3 regions of the Caproicibacterium sp. XB2 genome follow, and region 3 is predicted to be linked to each of the others. Evidence: riboswitches for the same ligand, from Rfam matches in the RefSeq annotation. Region 3 holds a riboswitch; each other region holds the start of a gene.
The links. A riboswitch is a leader RNA that binds a small molecule or an ion and turns the genes downstream of it on or off. The one in region 3 is predicted to bind thiamine pyrophosphate.
Positions count from the first base shown of each region.

Region 1 (6,777 bases), 650 kb from region 3:
AAGTGGAAGAAAATGTTTCCGCTGACCTGACACAGGACGATGCGTTCCGCAGTGCTGCAGCCGAATTTGATGCGGATATTCGCTTCACCTACTGCACTGAATTTATTGTCAGCCGCACACAGGAACCAACCAAGGACCCAGAGCTGCTGCGCAGCTACCTGCAGACAATCGGCGATTGTGTTGTGGTTGTTTCAGATGATGACATCATTAAAACACATGTACACACGGAACAGCCAAACCGCGCGCTGGAAGCAGCCCTTACCTATGGTCAGCTTTTGACCGTCAAAATTGAAAACATGAAGGAACAGCACCGCAAGGCACAGGAAGCGGACGCCGCCGCCCACGAACAAAAAGCAGAAGAATCGCTGAAGCCTGCGCAGCCGACAGAAGAAGTCGGCTTTGTCACGGTCGCTGCGGGCGACGGCCTGAAGGCGCTGTTTGTGGACCTTGGCTGCACCCATGTGGTAAGCGGTGGCCAGACCATGAACCCCAGCACGGAAGATATTCTGGAAGCTGTTCTGGCCACACCGGCAAAGACGGTTATGGTTCTGCCCAACAACAAGAATATTACTATGGCAGCGGAGCAGGTTGTTCCGCTGGTCAAGGACCGGAAAGTCATGGTGCTGCCTACCCGTACCATTCCGCAGGGCCTTTCAGCTATGCTGGCCTATGACCCTGACACTTCCTGCGAAGTCAACGCTGTAAAGATGATGGAAGCCGCCGGCAACGTAGACACCGGTACTATCACATTCGCCGCCCGTGACAGTGAATTCGGCGGTCACCGCATTAAAAAAGGCGATATTCTCGGTTTGGTGAACGGCAAACTGACTTATATTGAGAAAGATATTGTACACGCCTGCTCGAAACTGACACGCTCCATGGTAACGCACTCCACCGCCTTTATCACCATTATTTACGGCGCGGATATTTCAGAGGAGCAGGCAAATGATGCCTATAACCGTATCAAGAATAAAATCAGTTCCGACATTGAAATAACGCTGGTAAACGGCGGGCAGCCTATCCACTATTTCCTGATTTCTGTTGAATAATGCATTCTTTATTTGCAAAACCGATGATTGAATTAAAAGGCGTCGGCAGTAAGCGCGCGGAACTTTTTCAAAAGCTTGGCGTACCTACTGTCGGCGCTTTGCTGCGTTTATATCCGCGCACCTATGAGGATTGGAGTCAGCCGTACACCATTGCCGACGCACCGCTGGATGTATCTTGTGCTGTGCGTGCCACGGCAGAAAGCGTGGGAGCGCCCGTCTTTTCCCGCAGCGGTCTGATGCTGATTCATGTGTGTGCGTTTGATGAAGATGGCAGTACATTGGACATCGTCTTTTTTAATAACTCTTATATACAAAGCCTCATTCATACCGGCAAAATCTATCTGTTCTATGGAAAGGTGACCATGAGCCGCGGCCGGCGGCAAATGGCAGCCCCCAACTTTGCCGAGGACGGCACCTGTCCGGGTATGCGTCCGATTTACCCGCAGACAAAAGGACTTTCCACCCGTGTGGTAGAAAGTGCTGTGCGGGAAGCGCTGCGGCTGTTGCCGGAAACACTGCGTGACCCCATTCCACCGCAGATACGAAATGAACATTCTTTATGTAAGCTGGGCTTTGCGCTGGAAAATATCCACCAGCCAAAGGACCGGGAAGGCATGGAGGTCGCCCGCCGGCGGCTCGCTTTTGAGGAGCTGTTGGTCCTTCAGCTCGGTCTGCTGTCCATGAAGGGGCGCTCCCGCAAAAAAAGCTCTTTCCGCATAGAGGACAACTGCCTTTCCTCGTTTTGGAAACTGCTCCCCTTCTCCCCGACCGGCGCACAGAAACGGGCCGCAGAGGAAGCCGTGCGGGATATGCAGAGCGGCCTGCCCATGAACCGACTGATTCAAGGGGACGTCGGTTCCGGCAAAACAGCGGTCGCCGCAGCCTGCTGTTTTGTCGTTATCCAAAACGGCATGCAGGCTGTTTTAATGGCCCCAACGGATATTTTGGCACATCAGCATTTCGCATCTCTCTCCTCCCTGCTGGAACCCGCCGGCATTCATGTTGGGCTGCTGACTGGCTCCTTAAAAGCCAAGGAAAAAGGGCAGGTAAAGGCAGCTGCGGCGGACGGCAGCCTGCAGCTGCTGGTTGGCACCCATGCCCTGTTGACTAAAGATGTGCAGTTTCGAAAGCTCGCACTGGTCATTACAGATGAACAGCACCGCTTTGGTGTCGGTCAGCGAGAGGCTCTGGCAGAAAAATCCCAAAATCCACATGTGCTGGTGATGAGTGCCACACCGATTCCGCGCACGCTGGCCCTTATGATTTACGGAGACTTGGACATTTCCATTATTGACGAACTGCCGCCGGGCAGACAGACCATTCAGACCTACTGCATTGACAGCGGTAAACGGATACGTGCACTGCACTTTTTGCAAAAACACGTTCATCGGGGACGGCAGGCCTATATTATCTGTCCTGCTATCGATTCTGACAGCGATAAAGCCAGTGTGGAAACTTACACCTGCCGTCTGCGGCAGGTTCTACCGGACTGCCGCATTGGCAGCCTGCATGGCCGCATGAAAAGCAGCGAAAAGGAAAAAATCATGCAGGATTTCTCCGATGGCTGCATTGATATTCTGGTTTCCACAACTGTTGTGGAGGTTGGCGTAGACGTACCGAACGCGGTGGATATGCTGATTGAAAATGCGGAACAGTATGGTCTGTCCCAGCTTCATCAGCTGCGCGGCAGAGTCGGCCGCGGCAGCTACCAAAGCTACTGTATTTTAATTACCGACGCACAAAATGAAGAGGCCCGCGCACGTATGCGCGTCATGTGCGAAACCAGCAATGGATTTGTCATTGCGGAGCAGGACCTAAAGCTACGCGGTCCAGGCGACTTTTTTGGGCAGCGGCAGCACGGCCTTCCACAGCTGCAAATTGCCGACCTCAACAACGACCTTGACGTCCTAAAAGATGCACAGCAAACCGCCCGCTCCCTTCTGGAGGAAGACCCCGCACTGGAGGCACCAGCGCACCGCGGTCTGCGTGCGGAAGTGCGCCAGCTGTTCCGAAACATCAGTGAAACTTAGCCGTACAGAAAGGAAGTCATATAGGTATGGCAAATATAGACTATCATTCTTTTTGCGCACATTTTAAAGATGGGAAAGACATTCAAGAAGCAGGCTTCTACCTATTCAACGACCAGACCGAAACGGTTTGCTACCTCAAGTTCCTGCCGGAACGCAAAAATCCGTATTGGGTAAACAGTTGTGACGTACCGGACGGCGTATCCTTTCCGAGCCTTGAGGAACTGATGACTTCACGCATTTTTAACCGCAAATCGCTGCAGGAAAACTGGGATAATGTATATATGCTTTCGATAAATGGAATGCACCTGGAAGATTGGCGGGAAACACTGCAAACCTGATAGAACTGCAGAAAAAGGGGCTGCTGCAAAACGAAAACTTTGCAGCAGCCCCTTTCTGTTTAAGCTTTTTGCGTTATTTTTCTCTGCACGCTGCGGGCAGCAACACACAGCAGCAATGTGGCCGCCATATCCGGCAATGTACAGCCGACCGGCGTGTCCACACGCATCAGTACCCGATATAGGATAAATCCGGCCAACCAGACCACCGCATTCAGCACGTCCAGCCTGCTTTCTCCGCAGTTCCATTTCAGCAGGAAGAAATCTGCAATTTGCACCGCAACCATCGGCGCAAATACGGAACCGATTAAGTACAGAAAATCGGTAATATCATCCATCGGGAATAACATCGCGCAGACGGTGCCTACGGCTGTAACCAACATCGCCGCGTGCCTGCCATTTATCTTTTTGGACAGTGACTCCGCAGAAATACCGGCGCTCCATGCGTCAAGAAAGGTGGTCGTCACCGTAGAAAGAATCAAAATCAGCAGTGCCGCAATGCCCAATCCGGCTTTCACCATCATGGCGGCAATGTCTGCCTTTCCCGTTAGAATAGCCGCTCCCATGCCGATAATGTACATCCAGCAGCTGACCATTCCGTATACCACCGTACTGGTCAGCGTTGCGGCAAACGGGTGCTGCGCCTCACGCGTGTAGTCGGAAATCAGAGGCAGCCACGACAGCGGCATGGTGACTGCCAATTCCACCGCTGCGCCAAATGTCAAGTCCCCTTTGACTGCCGGTTCCGCCTGACCATCGCGGAAAATTACAGCACACAGAACAACCGTCAGCACCAGCAGTGCTGCCATGGCAATTTTATTAAGCCAGCCGAGGTTTTCCACACCGACGGCAATCCACACAAGGATAAGGCCGCCGATGACGAGGCACCATACCCATGCGCCGGTGCTAACGACACCGTTCGCAGCCAGCGCCCCGTCGTAAATCATAATTGCAGTCCAGCCCACCAACTGAAGAATATTTAGGAAAGCAAAAAACAAACAGCCGATTCTGCCAAAGCTCATTTGGACCGTGCCCATGGCACTGCGCCCGCTGCGTCCGCCAATCAGTCCAGCAAAGAACAGCATACAGCAGCCAATCAAATGCCCCAAAAGAATCGCCAGCAGTCCTTTTTGGAACCCCAGCGGCGCAAAATAAGTCCCCGTTAGGATTTCCGCAATGGACACGCCTGCGCCAAACCAAATGAGTCCGTTTTGAAAGGTCGAAGTTTTTTTCATCGGCGCGCTTCCTCATAATAGGCCGGCTTTAGGTCAAACGCATGGTCCATAGGACCGCTGCCCGCACCTAAATCCAGCATTGCGGCAAGCGCACCGGAAAGATACGTTTTTGCCTTGCAGACAGATGTATCCAAATCGTATCCTTTCGCAAGGTTCGCCGCAATGGCACTGGACAGCGTACAACCTGTCCCATGCGTGTTGGGGTTATCAATGCGCCTGCCCTCAAACCATTTGTATCCGCCGTCACGGTACAGGAGGTCATTGGCATCGTTCAGCCGATGTCCGCCCTTGCACAGCACCGCACAGGAATAGGTGCTGCCGATAACCGCCGCCGCCTTTTCCATGTCCTGCGGCGAAGTGATTTTTTGTCCGGACAAAACCTCGGCTTCCGGAATGTTTGGTGTCAGTACCGTCGCCAGCGGCAGCAGCTGTTCCTTCAGTATCGCTACAGCGTCATCTGAAATCAGCTTTGCGCCGCTTGTAGCTACCATAACGGGGTCCACCACAATGTTCTCCGCCTTGTAAAACCGCAGACGTTCCGCAATCGTTTCAATCAGCGCAGAAGAAGCGACCATACCAATTTTAACCGCGTCCGGCCGAATATCTGTAAAGACACTGTCAATCTGCTGTGCCAGGAACGACGAACCCACTTCAAAAATCCCCTGCACGCCGGTCGTGTTCTGCGCTGTCAAAGCCGTAATGGCGCTCATGGCAAATACGCCATTCATCGTCATGGTTTTGATATCCGCCTGAATACCGGCGCCACCGCTGGAATCGCTTCCGGCGATTGTTAATGCTGTCCTCATTTGTAATTACCCCTTTCCAGCATTTCATTTTGCGGCAGAAGGTGGTGCCCCCAATCTGCCAGCCGCAAAAGCCAGCCGTGAAAGCGGCGGTCTTTTGCTGGATATCCCATTTTTCTGTTCTGTGGGAACAAAGGCGGGCAAAAAGAAAAGCAGTGCCTGCAAAAGGCGCTGCCACAAACAATTCTTTCTTGTTCCCTACGTTGGCATTACCCAAATCAGGTGAAGGGTCAAAGCACTTTCGCTTACTCTCAGCCCACGTTTGTGAGCTCCCCACATATATTTTTAGTATATCGAATCATTTTCATCTTGTCAAGGCAAGCTGTTTATTGGTATTTCTCGTTGGATTGCTTCCGCGGCATAGAAAAAGCCAGCGCCTAAACAGCGCTGGCTTCTTGTTCAGATATTTTATTTAATAGTTGCGGTAGAGGGCAACCACCTTGCCGAGAATGGCAACTTCTTTGGTGTAAATCGGTTCAAAGTCCGGATTTTCTGGCTGCAGACGCACACGGCCGGGTTCCCGATAAAAGCGTTTAACGGTCGCTTCTCCATCTATCATTGCAATGACGATTTCGCCGTTTTCCGCTTCCGGTGTCTGACGGGCAATGACGATGTCATTATCTAATATGCCGGCATCCCGCATACTTTCTCCATGTACATGCAGGGCAAAATAGACATCATCTTCACTGCGTTTCGCCGGTGCATAGGGCACATGGCCTTCTGTATCCTCCACTGCCAAAATGGGCCGTCCCGCCGCGACCCTGCCGACAATAGGTACCTGCAGCACGGGAACAGAACGACTCTGCCCTGTCAGATGAATGGCCCGGTTCAGACCGGCATCCCGTGTGATAAGGCCCTCTTTTTCCAGTGTTTTTAAATGTGCATGTACGCTGGAAGTCGATTTTAAACCGGTTGCCGCGCAGATTTCCCGCACGGTAGGCGGCAGCCCAGTTTGTAGGCGGCTTTTCAGGTAGTCGTAAACTTTCTGCTGGCTTGCTGTAAGCATATTGTATTTCCTCTTTTCCTTTCGCCGCAAATAAGTATACCATAGAAAGGACAAAATCGCAAACGTTTGTTTGTAAACGGCGTAATGTTGTTATTCTTTATAAAACATTCACATACTATTAACAAATTTTGGGCTATAGCGCTGTATACTGAGTATGTAATCAAGAACAACGGAGCCGCACCGTTCACTTGATGTATGTTCTACCCTCCTCAATATACCCCTCAAGCTATTGAAAAAAACCGGGTGCCGCAGCCCGGTTTTTTTCTGTCTAAACTTCCTGTTTTGGTATATTTTCCTGCCGCAAGGCCATACTAGGGCT
Region 1 is NZ_CP173227.1:244,843-251,619, reverse strand. Features, by position in the region: gene ACIHKT_RS01155 (DAK2 domain-containing protein) at 1-1,049, shown strand, start outside; gene recG (ATP-dependent DNA helicase RecG) at 1,073-3,079, shown strand; gene ACIHKT_RS01145 (hypothetical protein) at 3,106-3,417, shown strand; gene cytX (putative hydroxymethylpyrimidine transporter CytX) at 3,477-4,649, opposite strand; gene thiD (bifunctional hydroxymethylpyrimidine kinase/phosphomethylpyrimidine kinase) at 4,646-5,455, opposite strand; TPP riboswitch at 5,631-5,737, opposite strand; gene lexA (transcriptional repressor LexA) at 5,865-6,458, opposite strand.
Region 1: it holds a riboswitch for thiamine pyrophosphate, as region 3 does, so the genes downstream of both, thiD (bifunctional hydroxymethylpyrimidine kinase/phosphomethylpyrimidine kinase) here and thiM (hydroxyethylthiazole kinase) in region 3, are expected to answer to the same signal.

Region 2 (6,777 bases), 780 kb from region 3:
GCGCTGGGAGTGGTCATACAGCTTCTGTGTTTTGTACAGGCATTTTTTGCGGACAAGCAGTTTTCGCTGCTGCCGCTGCTGCCTATGGTTATGGTCCTGATGACCGAGTGGATTTATTATATGGTTTCCCGGTATGTACTGGGTCGTGTCAACTTTGAGTTGGAAACGCTGGCGTTTACCTTGTGCGGGATTGGTACTGCACTGCTGTGCGGTACGCGTCAAAAATTGACAAAGACCCAGACAGCACCGACACAGCTTACCCTGTTTCATCCGACCATGAATGCCGCTTATATGCAGGTCCTAATGATGATAGCGGGCATTTTCCTGTTTTCCTTTCTAATTTGGTTTATGAAGGATTTGGACCGCGTGAACCGCTGGCGGATTCCTATTGCCATTTTTGGCGTATTGTTGTTGGCGGCGCCGCTGGTTATCGGCAGAAGTGTTAACGGCTCAAAAAACTGGATTTACTTTGCGGGCATATCTCTGCAGCCCAGTGAATTTGTCAAACTGGCATTTATCTTTTCCGGTGCCGCTACACTGGACCGTTTGCAGACCAAACGAAACCTGATTGGTTTCATTGGCTTGTTGGTGTGTGTCATGGGTATCCTGGTTCTGGAGAAAGATATCGGCGGCGCGGCTGTCTTTTTTGCAACGTTTCTGATTATCGCTTTTATGCGTTCCGGTTCGGTGCGCACCATCGTGCTGAGTATTGCGGCGGCCGGTGTCGGCATTATTACCGTGCTGGGAATGTTTAGCCATGTCAAAGAACGGTTTGCCGTGTGGCACCACATTTGGGAGCCGGCGTATCTGTATGACAAGGGCTTGCAGCAGACGCGTGTGCTGACCTATTCCGCCAGCGGCGGTCTGTTCGGCGTGGGTATTGGCAACGGCGGTCTCGGCGGCGGCATCAGCCCGCTGAAAGGCTATACCACGATTGCGGCCAACACCAGTGACCTCGTTTTCGGAATGCTCAATGAGGAATTGGGCCTGTTGATGTCCGTTGTTATTGTGGGCGTGATTGCGCTGTTTATTTTGTTTGCGCGCAGTGACGTGACGCGTTCCCGCTCCACGTTCTATTCCATTACTGCCTGCGCTGCTGCCGGAATGCTGCTGTTTCAGGCATGCCTGAATATTTTCGGCAGCACGGATATCATTCCGCTTACCGGTGTGACACTTCCGTTTATCAGTGCAGGCGGCAGCAGCATGATGGCCACATGGGGTGCGCTGGCCTTTATTAAGTCCAGCGACGAGCGGACCTATGCAGTCAGGAGGCGAAGATAGCATGAAAACAACCGGCAAGCGTTCTTTGTTTCTGTTCTTTTTTCTGCTTTTGTTTACTGCGGGGCTGTGTACCTTTTTGTACCAGTATGTCACACAGGGAAGCAAATGGGCCATGCAGCCTTACAATGCGCATCTGAATGGCACTTCTACTGTGGCGGACGGCACTGTAGCGGACCGCAACGGTGTAAAACTGGTGTCTACCAAAAACGGGAAGCGCACCTATGCGGACAGTGAAACAGTGCGGAAGGCAACGCTGCATTTGGTAGGCGACTCTGCCGGCAACATCTCCACCGGTGTACAAAATGCCTTTAAAACGGAACTAACTGGTTATAACATTGTTACTGGATTGACGGACGTGCACCCCTCCAAAACGGGCGGCACCATTTCCCTTACTGTGGACAGCCGTTTAAACAAGTTGGCATACAATGCACTTGCGGGACGAAAGGGTGCCGCGGTTTTGACCAACTGGCGCACCGGTGAAATTTTGTGCATGGTCAGTACGCCTACATTTGACCCATCCGACCCACCCAGTAATTTGCAAACTAATTCCAAGTACAGCGGTGTTTATGTCAATAAGGTCCTTTCCGGCCAGCTGACGCCTGGCTCTATTTTTAAGATTGTAACGGCAGCTGCTGCTATACAAAACATTCCGGATTTGGACAGCCGCATGTTTACCTGCCACGGTGCCATTAAGGTAGAGGGCAACGATATTACCTGTACAAACCGCGAGCAGCATGGTACGCAAAACTTCCAGCACGCGTTCGCAAATTCCTGTAATGTCACGTTTGCAACGCTTGCCATGGAAATGGGCAAAGATAAAATGACCGCTGCAGCCAATGCGCTCGGTGTGAATTCTGGTTATACGGTGGATACACTGAATGCAGCAAAGGGCAGCTATGATGTGAGTAAAGCAAGCAAAAACCAGCTGGGCTGGTCCGGCACTGGACAGTATACGGACCAGGTCAGCCCCGGCTATATGGTGCGTCTATTAGGGGCAATCGCCAACGGTGGTTCCCCGCAGGAACTGCGCGTGATTAAAGGCGTCAGCGGTGACCTGACCGATAAAAACAAGTTTGGCAGTGTGAAGACTGGCAAGCAGCTGATGAGCTCGGATGTAGCCAGCCGGTTGAAAAACTATATGCGCGGCAACGTGAAGATTGCCTACGGTGATGATTCCTTTGACGGCATCGACAGCGTGTGCGCAAAGACCGGTACAGCGGAACTGGGCAGCGGCCGCGGGAATAACGGCTGGATGGTCGCTTTTTCATCCAATGAAAGCACACCTTACGCTGCGGCAGTGGTTGTGGAACACACGGATTCTTTCGGCATTAACTCTGCCGGACCAATCCTGCGGGACCTGCTGGCGGCAGCGGCAAAGTACAAGGAGTAACGGGTGTCCCTTTTCTACAAGATTTGACAAAATGGCTTTCCTGCTGTACAATAAAACCGTTCTTATAAATGGGGCGCTTGGCCTTACGGGGCTTGGCTGAGACGGGAGAAATTCCGGACCCTTTGGCCTGATCCGGATAATACCGGCGGAGGTAACATACAATCGGGTTTTTAGCCGCCGCCTGTACCTTTTCCGGGTATAGGCGGCTTTTTGCTGCCTATTCGGCCGGTATCACTTTTCCTATTATTCTTTACAGCAGATTTCTGCAAAAAACGAAGGAGATTGTAAAATGAAAGAAGAATTCCCCGCAAGTGTTGCCATTCAGGTGCTGCCACAGGTCGGTACCGACGAAGAGGTTGTCCGCATTGTTGACGAAGTGATTGCTTATATTAAGAGCACCGGCGTTAATTATTATGTTGGCCCGTTTGAAACCACAATGGAAGGCGACTATGAGCAGCTGATGGAGATTGTGAAACAGTGCCAGTACATTGCCGTTAAGGCGGGCTGTCCGCAGGTTGCTTCCTACGTAAAAATCAGCTACAAGCCGCAGGGAGGGGTCCTGACGATTGCGCAGAAAGTTACAAAGTATCACAGATAAGCTCTCCCCAATTTTTCTCATCGTTATCATTTTGATTGTATGGCAGTCGGTTGTTTCCTTTAATGTTGTGCCGAACTTTATGCTGCCAAGTCCGGTGCAGGTTGTGCAGGCATTCATTGATGACTTTTCGTCTTTGATGTACAATGCCTCCACGTCTTTGCAGGAAACATTTTGGGGCATGCTGATTGCGGTAATTTTGGCATTTCTTTCAGCTTTTTTAATGGACCGTTTTCGCTTGGTGAAGAAAAGCCTGTACCCAATTTTGATTTTAACCCAAACGGTGCCGACGGTGGCTATTGCACCGCTGCTGGTGCTGTGGCTCGGTTATGATATGACGCCGAAAATTGTTCTGGTTGTCATTTCCTGTTACTTTCCCATTGCGGTTGGTCTGCTCAATGGATTTGATAGTGCCGACCCAGACGTGATTAACCTGATGCGTACCATGGGCAGCAGCCGATGGCAGATTTTCTGCCATGTAAAAATTCCAAGTTCCCTTAACAACTTCTTTTCTGGCCTGCGCATCAGCGTTTCCTATTCGGTGATTGGTGCGGTTGTGGCAGAGTGGCTGGGCGGCAACTCCGGCCTTGGCGTATATATGACGCGCGTACGAAAGAGCTATGCCTACGACCGCATGTTTGCGGTTATCTTCCTCGTATCCATTATCAGTCTAATTTTAATGAAACTGGTAGATGTGGTACAGCGGCTGTGCATGCCGTGGGACCGCAAACGCCGGAAAGAAAAGTCTGCCTGAAGCAGATTCCGATTCGTTCCATCAATAGAGTTCTAAAAGGAGTTCCTGAAAATATGAAAAAGTTTGGAAAATCCCTGATTGCCGGTGTATTGGCAGCCGCCATGGCTGTTTCGATGACTGCCTGCGCGGGCGGTGCGGCATCCTCGGCTGCATCCGGTACAGCTTCCGGTACGGCTGCCTCTTCCGCGGCCGACGGCAAGCTGGAGAAAATCAAATTCGTTTTGGACTATACCCCGAATACAGACCATACAGGCATTTATGTGGCGCAGGCTCTGGGTTATTTTAAAGATGCGGGCCTAGACGTGGAAATTGAACAGCCGCCGGAGTCCGGCACCGCAGCATTGGTTGGTTCCGGTAACGCACAGTTTGGTGTTGGTTTCCAGGACACGGATATGGCTTCCGCACTGACCTCTGCAACCCCACTGCCGATTACCGCCGTAGCGGCGATTATTCAGCATAATACTTCCGGTATTGCGTCCGTCAAGAGCAAAAATATCACCCGCCCGAAAGATATGACAAACCATTCCTACGCAACGTGGGATACACCGGTGGAAAAAGGCATGGTTAAGTACATCGTCAACAAAGACGGTGGCGATTATTCCAAAGTGAAAATGGTTCCTTCCGGTGACAACTCTATCGTGCAGATTCAGACCAATGCCGACACAGCGTGGATTTATTATGGCTGGGATGGCATTGCCGGTGAAGTAAAAGGCGTTAAGCTGAACTTCTTTGCCTTCAAAGATATTGACCCCGTATTAGACTGCTACACACCAGTCATTATTGCCAACAACGCTTTCCTGAAAAAAGAGCCGGAAACCGCCAAAAAGTTTATGGCCGCCTGCAAGAAAGGCTATGAATACGCCATTAAAGACCCGGATGCCGCCGCAAAGATTCTTATTCAGCAGGTGCCGGACCTAAAGAGCAATGAAAAGCTGATTTATAAGAGCCAGGAATGGCTGAAAAATCAGTACCAGGCAGATGCCAGCCAGTGGGGCTATATTACACCTTCCCGCTGGAATGCTTTCTATAAGTGGCTGTATCAGAACAAACTTATCAGTAAGGAAATTCCGGCAAATACCGGTTTCTCAAATGATTACCTCGGTAAGTAAGGAGCGGCCTTATGGAAACAAAACTGACCGCAAAAGGCATTTCCAAAAGCTATGACGGCACTAAAATTTTGGAAGACGTAAGTATCGAGCTGCGGGACCAGGAAATTGTCAGCCTGCTGGGTGTTAGCGGTGCCGGGAAAACGACACTGTTTAATATCATTTCCGGACTGATGCTGCCCGACTGCGGCCATGTATTCCTGAAAGGAAAGGAAATCACCGGTTACGCCGGCCATGTTTCTTATATGCTGCAGAAAGATCTGCTGCTGCCGTACCATACAGTGGTGGACAATACGGCGCTGCCACTTATCCTGCACGGAATGCCTAAAAAAGAAGCCCGCCAAAAGGCAGGTGCGTATTTTGCGGAATTTGGGCTGGAGGGCACACAAAAAAAGTGGCCGGCACAGCTTTCTGGTGGTATGCGTCAGCGTGCCGCCCTGCTGCGCACCTATCTGGGCAGTGAAGGCGTCGCTTTGCTGGACGAGCCCTTTTCAGCGTTGGATACCATCACAAAGGATGCCATGCACACATGGTACTTGAATGTCATGCAGAAGATAGAGCTTTCCACGCTGTTCATTACGCACGATATAGATGAGGCCATTTTGCTTTCTGACCGTGTCTATATTCTGTCTGGAAGGCCGGGGCATATTATCGCGGAAATGCCAATTACGGTTCCGCGCCCACGCACACGGGAGTTCCTGCTGAGCAATACCTTTCTTGACTACAAACGTAAAATTATTGATTACCTCAAGATATAAAGAAAACGCGCTGCTTTTTGGCAGCGCGTTTTTTCATACGGTTTCGTTTCTTTGTTTCGGATTTTCCTGCTCAGTTGGTATCGTTGTCTGCATGATTGGCATTCTGTGTATTCCCGCCTGTAGCGGAAGCAGTTTGGGAAGGCTGCTCCGGTTCTGTGCTGGAAGCGGGAGCTTCAGATGTTTGACTTTCAGGTTTTTCCGAAACAGTGCTTTCTGGTGCTTTGCTGCTTTCCACCGAAGGCTGTTTTTTAGAGGAAGAACCGCCCTGTGTGGTGCTGCTGTGGCGAGAGGAGCGGCTGGCTGAGGTGCCGCCGTTGTTATTTTGAGTATTTCCGGTATTATTTTGACCGCCGTTCGTTTTGTCTTCGCTGGCTCGGCGGCGGCTGGCAGTGCCGGTATTGTTGTCGGCCTGCTGACCACCGTTGTCCTGGTCAGCGATGCTGTCTGCGTTATCGCTGACAGCGGAAGATACACTGGCAGAGGACGTTTCGGAAGATGCTGTACCGGACGCACCGCAGGAATGTCCCAGAACAGCGAACAGCAATGCAACCACAATCACAGCGACAATCACACCAATCAGCCACATAGGCCGGTTTCCTCTGCCGGGATCGGCGACTGGCTGACGCTGGTCCTCATAATAGTTATCGTAACCATCATCGCTGTCCTGCGGATAAGCGCGGTCATCGTAGCTTCGGTCGTCCGGATAAGCGCGGTCGTCGTAGCTTCGGTCGTCCGGATAAGCACGGTCGTCGTAGCTTCGGTCGTCCGGATAAGCATGGTCATCGTAGCTTCGGTCGTCCGGATAAGTGCGGTCATCGTAGTTTCGGTCGTCTTCCGGATAGGGCGGATAGTTCTGCCCGTTTCCATCGCTGTGTTGACTTCTAGTGCCGCGG
Region 2 is NZ_CP173227.1:380,849-387,625, forward strand. Features, by position in the region: gene ACIHKT_RS01750 (FtsW/RodA/SpoVE family cell cycle protein) at 1-1,281, shown strand, start outside; gene ACIHKT_RS01755 (penicillin-binding transpeptidase domain-containing protein) at 1,283-2,671, shown strand; TPP riboswitch at 2,731-2,843, shown strand; gene ACIHKT_RS01760 (MTH1187 family thiamine-binding protein) at 2,961-3,269, shown strand; gene ACIHKT_RS01765 (ABC transporter permease) at 3,238-4,020, shown strand; gene ACIHKT_RS01770 (ABC transporter substrate-binding protein) at 4,074-5,129, shown strand; gene ACIHKT_RS01775 (ABC transporter ATP-binding protein) at 5,141-5,884, shown strand; gene ACIHKT_RS01780 (hypothetical protein) at 5,955-6,777, opposite strand, start outside.
Region 2: it holds a riboswitch for thiamine pyrophosphate, as region 3 does, so the genes downstream of both, ACIHKT_RS01760 (MTH1187 family thiamine-binding protein) here and thiM (hydroxyethylthiazole kinase) in region 3, are expected to answer to the same signal.

Region 3 (6,777 bases):
GAGCGACGCCCTCGGCATTACCGTTGAGCTGAAGCCTATGCCCTCTAAGTCCCGTTTCGCTGCCATGAGCGCCGGTGATTTCGACATGGTGCTGACCAACTGGTTCCCGGACTACAACGACCCCATGACCTATCTGGATACACTGGTGACCACAAACGGCAACAATAACGGCAAATACAGCAGTAAGCAGTATGATACCTTAATCCAGCAGGCTACTGCGGAGGCGGACGCCGCCAAACGGCAGAATATCCTCATTCAGGCCGAAAAGCTGATGATGGACGACTGCCCTATTTACCCGCTGTACTTTAAGGCACAGTGCTATGTTACATCTGGTAAGTTCACCGGCCTCACACGCACCGCATTCCAGGACATTGACCTATGTGACGGAGCAAAAGTCAGCTGAAGGCTATTCCAGTTTTACTTTATACAATAAGCGAAAGGACCTGCTGCCGCGCGCACCTGCACCGGCCGGCAGGCCCTTTTGCTGTGCTGCGGCAGTGGACAGAATGCGAAAAATGCGGTAAAACAGTAGGAGAAAAGCCCTGCCAACCGTGGGGCTGCACATAGGGAAGGAGCTCAATTTTTATGCAGCTGGAGACTTTACAGAAAAAAACCGCAGCACTCATAGAAGATGCGGCGGCAAATGTTTCGGTGCTGGTACAGGACATTGCCGGGCGCCAGCCACTGCTTGCTTTTGGGGAGCAGCGGCGGTTGGTTTCGGCCAGCACCATTAAAACACAGATTTTGCTGACGGTGCTGGACGAAGTGCGGCAGGGCAAACGGAACCTGCAGGACATGGTATCCATCGCGCCGGCAGACATTTTGCCGGACAGCACCGCTTTTGACCGTCCGGTTGCGGCGGCCTCTTTGGAAGAGCTTTTGTACTGGATGGTTTGTATCAGCGATAATACCGCAACGAATCTGATGATTCGGCTGGTCGGTATGGATGCCGTCAACCGCTACAGCAGCGAGGTGCTGCACCTGACAGATACCTCACTGCAGCGAAAAATGCTGGACCACAACGCCGTGCGGCAGGGCCGCAACAACTACACCAGCCCGCGCGATATGCTGTGTACCTATCGGGCACTGGCACAGAAGACCATTTTAACGCCGCAGCTGTGCAGCTATGCGCTTTCCCTGCTTTCCCGTCAGCAGGACAAAACAGTGGCGTTTCGGTATATTTGGGAGCCGCTGCAGGCTGCCCACAAAACCGGAGAACTGCGGGGCCTGGACCACGACACAGGCCTGCTGTTTCTGAACGGCCACACCTACTTTTTTGGCCTGTTTGCAACGGACGGTTCCTCTAATCGAGAAAATCAGCAGCTTTTGGGACGCTTGTTCCGTATGTTGGTGGATTATTTGAAAGGGGCGGCAGTATGAATGGTATAAATAGTATTTTCCTGCGCGGCGTGACCGACTTGTTTCGCAGTCCAGATGATATGGAGCGTGTGGACCAGGCGCTGTGTGGAACTGCCGCACGTGTGTTGGAACGGCGCGGAGAATGGTATCGGGTGGAAACTTCTTATGGCTACCGCGGATGGGCAGCAAAGGGAGATATGCGTGCGCTGAACAGTCGCAGTATTTGGGATGATGCCCCGAAACGTGTTGTCGTACAGGCCGCGGCAGATGTGCTGTCTCGGCCGCGGGTGCAGGGAATGTGCGTGCGCACGCTGGTACGCGGCTGTGTAGTAGGCCTGACCGATACAGATGAACGGGACGGCTGGCAGCAGGTCTGCCTGCCGGAAGGAATTACCGGATGGCTGCCCGCTTGCTTCCTTGCTGCGCTGCCGGAAACGGCCGGCGTACCGGAGGCAGACCTGCGTGCCTGCGTAACGGCATCGGCGCTTTCCTACCTTGGCACACAGTATCGGTGGGGCGGCAAAAGCCCGTTTGGCATTGACTGCTCCGGTCTTGTGCAGATGGCGTTCCAGCTGAACGGCATTACCATTTGGCGTGATGCGGAGATAAAGGAGGGCTTTCCGGTACACGAAATTCCCGAGGAGGAGATACGGCCGGCGGACTTGCTGTATTTTCCCGGCCATGTTGCCATGTATCTCGGCAGTGGGAAAATCGTCCATGCCACCGGCCACAAAGGGGACAGCTGCGTAACCGTGAACAGTTTGGACCCACGCAGCAGCCGCTGCCGTCAAGACCTTGCGGAGAGTATCACCGCCATTGGCAGCGCGTTTCCATACTAAAAATGTCCCTTACAGCACAGGAGCCCGCGGCGGTTCCTGCCTTGTAAGGGGCATCTTCTTCTATCTTACGGCGGCTGGAGAAAATAGACAAAAAAGCGGCGGGACATATTTGATGTCCTGCCGTTTTGGTACTACTATTATGTACGGTTTACAGACGACCGAAAGCATAGAAGTGCTGCCGCCAGTAAGAGGTATCAATACTGGAATACTGAACGGGGCTGCCAGCGTGAATCATCGTTCCGCTGCCGGTGTAAATACCCACATGGGTAATGGTCTCACCGCAGCTGTAGGTGCCGGTGAAGAACACAATGTCGCCCGGCCGTGCTTCGGAAACGGAGATTTTCTGGCACTGGTCATAAATGCCCTGTGCCGTGGTGCGGGACAGATTGTAGCCGCAGTGGCTAAATACCCAGCAAACAAAGCCGCTGCAGTCAAAGCCGCTCGGACTGTAGCCGCCCATTACATAAGGCGTGCCGAGGTGCTTTTCCGCTTCGCCAATCAGGTTGGAAAAAGAAGACGAGGACGAAGAGGAGGAATGGCTGGCAGACGATGTACTGCTGGCAACAGAAGAGCGACCGCGGGAAGAATAATTGCTGGACTGGCGGCTGGCACTGCTGTGCGTGGCACTGCTGGCGGCGGGGCTTGTACTGTCTGCTGTAGAACTGCTGGCAGCAGAGGAGGAACTGGAAGCGGAGCCGCTGGACGGGCTGTCCGCACTCTTGCCGGCAGTGTTGTCGGTGGAGCTGGCTGCTGCCTGCTGTGTCTGCTGCCATGAAGCGATAGAGGCGGAAAGCTTGGCCGCCTTTACGTCCAGAGAAGCGTTTTGGTCCTGCAGGTCCACTTCCTGTTGACCGATGTCTTTCAGAAACTGGTTTGTTTCACTCAATGTACTGGAAAGCTGCTGCTGTTTGCCGCTATAGCTTTCCTTTACTTTGGCTGCCTGCTGGCGCTTGGTGGAAATGGTGTCCTTTGCCTGTTTGACCGCTTCCTTTTCGGATTTCAGCCGGTTAATGAGTGTGGTATCATGCTGTGTTACCACGGAAATAGCTTCGGCCTTGTCCGAAAGGTCAGAAGTGTCCGATGCGGAAAGCAGAATTTGCAGGTTGCCTGCACCGCCGGTCATGTACAGGGCACACAGGCGCTGCTTCAGTTTCCGAGTATCAGCGTCTATCTGCTTCTGTTTGGCGGAGATGGTGTCCTGCGCCTGCTGCATTTGCAGGTCGAGGTCAGTCATCTGGTTAGAGCAGCTGTTAATCTGCTCCTCAATGGTTTCCAGCTGGGACTGCAAAGCAGCACCGTAGGCTTCTTTTTGGCTTTTGTCACTGCGAAGGGAAGCAAGTTCACTGTCGTTTTTCTGCTGTTGGGCAGCATACTGCGCCTGTTCGCTTTTCATAGTGTCCACGTCGCCCACAGCGTAGGACGGCACGGGTGTGAAAGCGGTTACACAGGCGGCAGCCAGCGCAACTGCGAGAATACGGGTCCGAATACGAGCGTGTTTATCCATATATCATCCTTCTTTACTGATAGTATCATTCTATCTATTATAAGATTTACATAATCTTTCGTCAAGCCAAAAAGATGAAAAAGGACTGACTTGCAAAGAGGCGGACAGGCCGTTATAATAAAAGTACGGCAGAAGAAATCTGCCTGCAGGGGAGCTTGGACCGCCAGGCTGAGAGGAAGCGCTGCCGCTTCGACCCTAGAACCTGATGTGGACAATGCCAACGCAGGAAACGAGTCGGATTTTCTGGCGGAGGAGCCCATTTTGGGTTCCTCCGCTTTTTCTGTTCCTGCGGACATCTTATCAAAAACAGGAGGAATTCCGTATGTTTGGAGAAATGCTTGAGAACGTGCGTACCAAAGCACCGCTGGTACACAATATTACGAATTATGTTACCGTTAATGACTGTGCCAATACCGTGCTGGCCTGCGGTGGCTCGCCCATCATGTCCGATGATGCTTCAGAGGTGGAGGAAATCACTGCCATCTGCGGCGGGCTCAATATCAATATCGGCACCCTGAACGAGGACACCCGCCGGGCAATGTTCGCCGCCGGCAAAAAGTCAAATCAATGCGGTCATCCGGTTGTGCTGGACCCCGTTGCCGCCGGTGCGTCCCGCATTCGCACCGAAACGGCCCTGCGGCTTCTGCAGGAAGTGCGGTTTGCCATTATCCGCGGCAACGTTTCCGAAATTAAGACGCTGGCGCTGGGGCGCGGCACCACAAAGGGCGTGGACGCGGACATTGCCGATACGGTTACCGAGGAAAACTTGGACCATGCGGTGGCGTTTCTTAAAGCTTTCGCGGCAAAGGCAGGCTGTGTTGTGGCGGCGACCGGTGCCATAGACATTGCGGCGGATGCGGACCGGGCATATGTTATCCGCAACGGTCATCCAATGATGAGCCGCGTCACTGGCACCGGCTGTATGCTCAGCGCAATGACTGCCGCCTATGCTGCCGCCAATCCGGAAACGCCGCTGGAGGCTGCCGCCGCTGCCATTGCAGCTATGGGGCTGTGCGGCGAGCGGGCACGTAACCGGCTTTCCGCCCGTGACGGCAACGCGACTTACCGGAATTATATCATAGATGAAGTGTATAACCTGGACGGAAAAACACTGGAGGGCGGCGCCAAATATGAAGTGCGATAAAAAAACAATGCTTCTGTACGCGGTTACAGACCGTGCATGGGTGGGAAAAGAAACCCTGTATCAGCAGGTGGAGGACGCGCTGAAGGGCGGCATTACCTGCCTGCAGCTGCGGGAAAAGGAATTGCCAGCCGAGGCTTTTTATGAGGAAGCGGTACAAATTCAAAAGCTGTGCCATCAGTACGGTGTGCCGTTCCTGATAGATGACAATGTAGAAGTTGCCCTGCGCTGTGGCGCAGACGGTGTTCACGTTGGTCAACAGGACATGGCCGCACAGGAAGTCCGCCGTCGGGTGGGGGAACGTATGATTCTCGGTGTATCTGCCGGAACCGTTGAGGAGGCTGTATGCGCCGAGCAGGCGGGTGCTGATTATCTGGGCGTCGGCGCGGTGTTTTCCACCGCGACCAAAGAGGACGCCGCGCCGGTCAGCCGGCAGACGCTGATTGCCATCTGCCAAACGGTGCATATTCCGGTGGTGGCTATCGGCGGCATAAAGGAAAATAACCTCATGCAGCTTGCGGGCACCGGCGTGGACGGTGTGTCCATTGTGTCTGCTGTTTTTGGAAGCCCGGATATCACGGCGGCCTGCCGAAAGCTGAAGGCCCTTTCGGCGAAAATGGTCAGCGGCTAAAAAACAATCAAAAGCCGGACGTTCGGGCGGGAAAAATTCCGCGGAACGTCCGGCTTCTTTATTCTATAAGAAGTATTCTGTCAGGTTAACTTCATGTCGCCGTCCTTCACCCAGCCAGCTTTGCGGCAGAAGTAATTGATAAGCGGGCACAACACAGCGGGCAGGATAAAGCTGATGAGGAACAGGCCAGCCCAGTCCATGTCGGTAATGGCGGCTTTGGTGCCTGCGGCGATATCCTTTACCCAGCCGGTGTAAACACCAATCTGTCCGACAAAGCCACAGGTTCCCATGCCGGAAGAAACCGGCGTGCCGTTCATCTGCAAATGGAACAAACAGGTTGCAATCGGTCCGGTAATGGCCGAAGTGACAATGGGCGCAATCCAAATACGCGGGTTCCGTACAATGTTGCCCATCTGCAGCATAGAGGTGCCGATTCCCTGCGAAACCAGCCCGCCCCAGCGGTTTTCACGGAAGGACATCACGGCAAAACCGACCATTTGGGCACAGCAGCCTGCTACAGCAGCACCGCCAGCCAGTCCGGTGAGGGACAGCGCCGCGCAAATGGCCGCCGAAGAAATGGGCAGCGTCAGCGCAATGCCCACCAGTACAGATACGACAATCCCCATCAGGAACGGCTGCAGGTTGGTGGCCCACATAATGAGCGTGCCCATCTTCATGGCCAGCGCGCCCAGTGCGGGTGCCCACCACCACGACAGCACCACGCCCACGCCGATTGTCACCAGCGGCGTGACAAGAATGTCCACTTTCGTTTCATGCGAAATTGCCTTGCCGACTTCCGAAGCGATAATAGCAACGAACAGCACCGCCAGCGGTCCGCCGGCTCCACCCAGTGCGTTGGAAGCAAAGCCTACTGCGATGAGGGAGAACAGAACCAGCGGCGGACAATGCAGAGCATAACCGATTGCAACGGCCATAGCCGGTCCACTCATGGCGGAGGCAAGGCCGCCCACCGTGTAGGATGTGCCGGCGACCGTTGCTACCGGTGCAGTGAGAAAGCCGATGTGGAACTGTGTGCCTAGTGTGCTAATAATGGTGCCAATCAGCAGGGAGCAGAACAGCCCCTGCGCCATGGCCCCCAGCGCGTCTACGCCGTAGCGCTGAGCGGAGATGACAATATCTTTTCGTTTGAGGAACGCTTTTACTTTTTCCAAGAAAACACCTGCTTTAAAAATATATATTTATGCGTTTACATGGATTTACATGTGTCTTGATACCAATAAATACAATCATACACAACCAGGCGTACCTTGTCAACCATTTTTGTTGGGATTTATTCGTCCAG
Region 3 is NZ_CP173227.1:1,598,960-1,605,736, reverse strand. Features, by position in the region: gene ACIHKT_RS08025 (peptide ABC transporter substrate-binding protein) at 1-403, shown strand, start outside; gene ACIHKT_RS08020 (serine hydrolase) at 586-1,380, shown strand; gene ACIHKT_RS08015 (C40 family peptidase) at 1,377-2,198, shown strand; gene ACIHKT_RS08010 (NlpC/P60 family protein) at 2,347-3,702, opposite strand; TPP riboswitch at 3,840-3,948, shown strand; gene thiM (hydroxyethylthiazole kinase) at 4,025-4,846, shown strand; gene thiE (thiamine phosphate synthase) at 4,833-5,474, shown strand; gene ACIHKT_RS07995 (PTS transporter subunit IIC) at 5,555-6,646, opposite strand; gene ACIHKT_RS07990 (transcription repressor NadR) at 6,766-6,777, opposite strand, start outside.